Regions from separate parts of the Kitasatospora sp. NPDC001095 genome, predicted to be linked through region 1. Evidence: riboswitches for the same ligand, from Rfam matches in the RefSeq annotation. Region 1 holds a riboswitch; the other holds the start of a gene.
What was found. Region 1 has a riboswitch for glycine ahead of gcvP (aminomethyl-transferring glycine dehydrogenase). Riboswitches for the same ligand answer to the same signal wherever they lie in the genome.
Positions count from the first base shown of each region.

Region 2: linked by a shared signal. The riboswitch ahead of gcvT (glycine cleavage system aminomethyltransferase GcvT) and the one ahead of gcvP (aminomethyl-transferring glycine dehydrogenase) in region 1 are both predicted to bind glycine.

Region 1 covers NZ_JBSFKQ010000048.1:44,466-46,851, reverse strand. Annotated here, with positions in the region: gene ACWDBB_RS29270 (PRC and DUF2382 domain-containing protein) at 1-334, opposite strand, end outside; glycine riboswitch at 560-663, shown strand; glycine riboswitch at 665-797, shown strand; gene gcvP (aminomethyl-transferring glycine dehydrogenase) at 901-2,386, shown strand, end outside.
Region 2 covers NZ_JBSFKQ010000035.1:62,806-65,191, reverse strand. Annotated here, with positions in the region: gene ACWDBB_RS25145 (enhanced serine sensitivity protein SseB C-terminal domain-containing protein) at 72-875, opposite strand; glycine riboswitch at 1,145-1,246, shown strand; gene gcvT (glycine cleavage system aminomethyltransferase GcvT) at 1,477-2,386, shown strand, end outside.

The DNA.
Region 1 (2,386 bases):
CGCCGTTCGGACGGCTGTCCATCGGGGTGTCGAGCCCGTAGTAGCGGTAGAGCTGCAGCTCCTGGGCGGGGGACAGGTGCTGGCCGACGCCGAAGTCCGGTGACTCCTTCACCAGCGACTTGTCGTACGGCACCCGCAGTTCGTCGCCCGCGAACTCGCTGGTGGTCAGCGGGACGAAGGCGTCCCGGCCGAAGATGCCGGTCCGGACCGCGGCCCACTCGGGCCGGCCGGTGGCGTCGTCCAGGTAGACCTCGTCGACCGTGCCGATCTTGTCTCCGTTGCGGTCGACGGCCTTGTGACCGATGAGGTCCCGGGGGTCGATGTCGGTCTGCACTTCTTTCCTCCCGCGCGGTGGGCCTGCGGAACTCCCGCAGCAGGGCGGCCGGAGCACCTGTCACGTCCGCCACTTCACACCAAATGCCATGAATCGGACGGGCGCGAGCGGGGTGCGCCGGACGGGGGCGCGCGATCGACCGTCCGGGGGACGCGCGTAGACCTCGAGTGACCCGACGCACCCGTGATCGGGCGGCCTCCCGCTGGTACCCTGGGCGGCGACCGCAGAGCCCGCTCGGGAGAGTCTCCGACAACGAAAACCGCTGGTCGGGGCGCCGAAGGAGCAACTCCTCCCCGGAATCTCTCAGGCATCCGTACCGTGTGGGGTAGGTCACTCTGGAAAGCAGGGCAGGAGCGTCGGCACGGAAGCCGGCGATCACCACCCTCACCGACGGTGCAAGCCGGCGGAGCGCCCACAGCGCCCCGTGCGGGTGAAGCTCTCAGGTCCCGATGACAGAGGGGGAGGCCTGTCGGGTCCGCCCGCCCAGGCTTGTCCGCCGCCCGCAGCGGCGAGGCCGGCCGGCGTGCGTACCCCCGCCGGTCCGTGACCAGGAGGCCTCGACCACCATGAACGCCCAGCCGAACGCGGGACGCCCCACCGGCGCCTCGACCCTCACCGAGCTTGAGCTGGCCAGTCCCTTCGAGAACCGCCACATCGGCCCCGACGCCGCCGCGCAGGAGAAGATGCTGGCGTCCGTCGGCTACGGCTCGCTGGACGAGCTCGCCGCCACCGCGGTGCCCGAGGCGATCCGTTCCATCACCGCCCTGGACCTGCCCGCGGGCCGGACCGAGGCCCAGGTCCTCGCCGAGCTGCGCGAGCTGGCCGGCCGCAACCAGGTGCTCCAGCCGATGATCGGCCTGGGCTACTACGGCACCTTCACCCCGCCGGTGATCCTGCGCAACGTCATGGAGAACCCGGCCTGGTACACCGCCTACACCCCGTACCAGCCGGAGATCTCGCAGGGCCGCCTGGAGGCGCTGCTCAACTTCCAGACCCTGGTCTCCGACCTGACCGGCCTGTCGACCTCCGGCGCCTCGCTGCTGGACGAGGGCACCGCGGCCGCCGAGGCGATGGCGCTCGCCCGCCGCGTCACCAAGGTCAAGGGCGGTGTCTTCCTGGTCGACGCCGAGACCCTGCCGCAGACCCTCGCGGTGATCAACACCCGCGCCGTGCCGACCGGTGTCGAGGTCGTCGTCGCCGACCTGTCCGAGGGCATCCCCGCCGAGATCGCCGAGCGCGGCGTCTTCGGCGTGCTGCTCCAGTACCCGGGTGCCACCGGTGTGGTCCGCGACCTCGCCCCGGTGATCGAGCAGGCGCACGGCCTGGGCGCGATCGTCGCCGTCGCCGCCGACCTGCTGGCGCTGACCCTGCTCAAGTCCCCGGGCTCGCTGGGCGCCGACATCGCCTGCGGCACCACGCAGCGCTTCGGCGTGCCGATGGGCTTCGGCGGCCCGCACGCCGGCTACCTGTCGGTGCGTACCGAGTACGCCCGCTCGCTGCCCGGCCGCCTGGTCGGCGTCTCCGTCGACGCCGACGGCAACCGCGCCTACCGCCTGGCGCTGCAGACCCGCGAGCAGCACATCCGCCGCGAGAAGGCCACCAGCAACATCTGCACCGCCCAGGTGCTGCTCGCCGTGATGGCCTCGATGTACGCCGTCTACCACGGCCCGGACGGCCTGGCCGACATCGCCCGCCGCACCCACCGCTACGCCGCCGCCCTCGCCGAGGGCCTGCGGGCCGGCGGCGTCGAGCTGCTGCACGGCGAGTTCTTCGACACCGTCACCGCCGTCGTCCCGGGCCGCGCCGCCGAGATCGCCGCCGCCGCCCGCGCCAACGGCATCAACGTGTACCAGGACGGCGAGGACCGGATCTCCGTCTCCACCGACGAGACCACCACCCGCGAGCACCTGGCCGGCGTCTGGGCCGCGTTCGGCGTTCCCGCCGGCGAGGTCGCCGAGGGCGCCGAGACGCTGCCCGCCGCGCTGCTGCGCGAGGACGAGTACCTGACCCACCCGGTCTTCCACAGCCACCGCTCGGAGACCGCCATGCTGC
Region 2 (2,386 bases), on a different contig from region 1:
GCCGTCTGCACGCACCCTATGGCGCGGCACCGGCCACCGCCACGGCGACGTGCCTTTGATACGGACCCCGCTCAGACCCGCGCGTAGAACGGCTGCACCCGGGTGAGCAGCCACTCGACCACCGGGTCGTCGGCGAGGTCGAGCAGTACGAGGTGGACGCCGCCGGGCAGCGGCGCGGTTCCCAGGGCTCGCCCGAGTGCCTCGTTCACCGCGGCCGGATCGGCCGGTGCCGCCGGGTTCAGCTGGACGCCCACGAACATCACGGTCGGCTCGCCCTCGATGCTGGCCAGCGCCCTGCGGGCGGTCAGCACCCCGGGCAGCGCCGACAGTTCGCTCCGGCAGGCGGCCAGGAAGTGCTCCGGGTCCTCGCCCGGCACCGGCTCGCGCAGCGCCACCCGCCCGCCGGTCGGCTCCGACGCGTCGCCGGCGCCCTCCCAGCGGTCCGCGCGCGGACCGCGGCGCAGCTCGGCGACCCCCTGCGGCGGCACCGGGATGCCCACCGCCGCCTCCGGGTTCACCGCGATGCCCAGGCCCAGCGGCAGCCCGCGGGCGAACTCCCACACCGGTGCGATCGCGAAGGCCATCCCCGGCGCCTGCTGGAGGAACACCTCCTGCGAGGAGAACACCGGCACGTACGGGTCGCCGCCCAGCTCGATGGTCGGCAGGTCCAGCGACTGCCCCTGCGGGTCGGCCCCGGCCGGCAGCGGCACCCACACCTGGCTGCGCGCCAGCACCTCGATCACCCGCGGCGTCGCGCCCGGGTCCCCCAGGGCCGCGGTCAGCACCTGCTCCAGCTCGTTGGCCGGCCAGGAGCCGCCCGCCGGCGCCTCCTCCGGTCCGCCCCACCCCTGCTGCTGCTCCACCGGGTACCCCATGCGCCGCCGATTCCGCCCTCTGCCGGTCGGCCGCCCACTGCTGCGCCGACGCGCAGCAGTCTAGGGCCCCGGGGCCTTCCTCTTTAGGGCTCGTGTTCGGGTGCCGTCCGGGGCCCGGCCCGGCCTCGCGTCCGGGTGCCGTCCGGGGCCCGTGTCCGGATACCGCGCGGTGTGACCGGGTCCCCCCTCCCCTCGTCGCCCGGGACGTGCCATGATGTGCCCGTCCGACGGCATGCGCCGCGGGCCCCTACAACTCCACACCGGCCGCTCGAACCCGCGCGGGAGAGCCCGGAGTGCCGCTCAGGCACAGCCGGCGCCGAAGGAGCAAGTCCTCCCCGGAATCTCTCAGGCACCCCTACCGCACGGGTTAGGCACATCTGGAAAGCGGCGCACGGCCCTGTCGTACGCCCACCCACGGTGCAAGCCGCCATGCTGTCCCCCAAGCTGGAAACGGCTGCGGGCGGCGGGGCGGTGAAGCTCTCAGGTTCGACGACAGATGGGGAGACCCACGCCGCCGCATGCCCGCGCGCAGGGTCGGCCCCCGAGCGGGTCCGATCCGGTGCGTGCACCCCTGAGTGCCCCGACCGAGGAGTTCCTGGCCATGTCGTCCCTCCGCCTGACCGCGCTCGACGCGCTGCACCGCGCCCTCGGCGCGACCATGACCGACTTCGCCGGCTGGGACATGCCGCTGCGCTATGGCAGCGAGCGCGAGGAGCACCTCGCCGTCCGCACCAAGGCCGGCCTGTTCGACCTCTCGCACATGGGCGAGATCACCGTCACCGGCCCGCAGGCCGGCGAGATGCTGGACCACGCGCTGGTCGGCTTCGTCTCCGCGCTCGGCGTGCTGCGCGCCCGCTACACCATGATCTGCGCCGAGGACGGCGGCATCCTGGACGACCTGATCGTCTACCGCCTGCGCGAGGACGCCTTCCTGGTCGTCGCCAACGCCTCGAACGCCCAGCTGGTCCTCGACGAGCTGATCGCCCGCGCCAAGGGCTTCGACGCCGTCGTCACCGACGACCGCGACACCTACGCTCTGATCGCCGTCCAGGGCCCGGAGGCCACCGGCATCCTGGCGAAGACCACCGACGCCGACCTGCCCGGCCTGAAGTACTACGCGATCCTCCCGGCCCAGGTGGCCGGCCGCGACGTGCTGCTCGCCCGCACCGGCTACACCGGCGAGGACGGCTTCGAGATCTTCTGCCACCCGGTCGACGCCGAGCCCGTCTGGCAGGCGCTGACCGCCGCCGGCGAGGGCCACGGCCTGATCCCGTGCGGCCTGTCCTGCCGCGACACGCTGCGCCTGGAGGCCGGCATGCCGCTGTACGGGCACGAGCTGTCCACCGACCTGACCCCGTTCGACGCCGGCCTGGGCCGGGTCGTCCGCTTCGACAAGACCACCAACGAGGGCGCCTTCATCGGCCGCAAGGCGCTGGAGCAGGCCGCCGCCGCGGCCGAGACCAACCCGCCGAAGAAGCTGGTCGGCCTGGTCTCCGAGGGCAAGCGGGTGC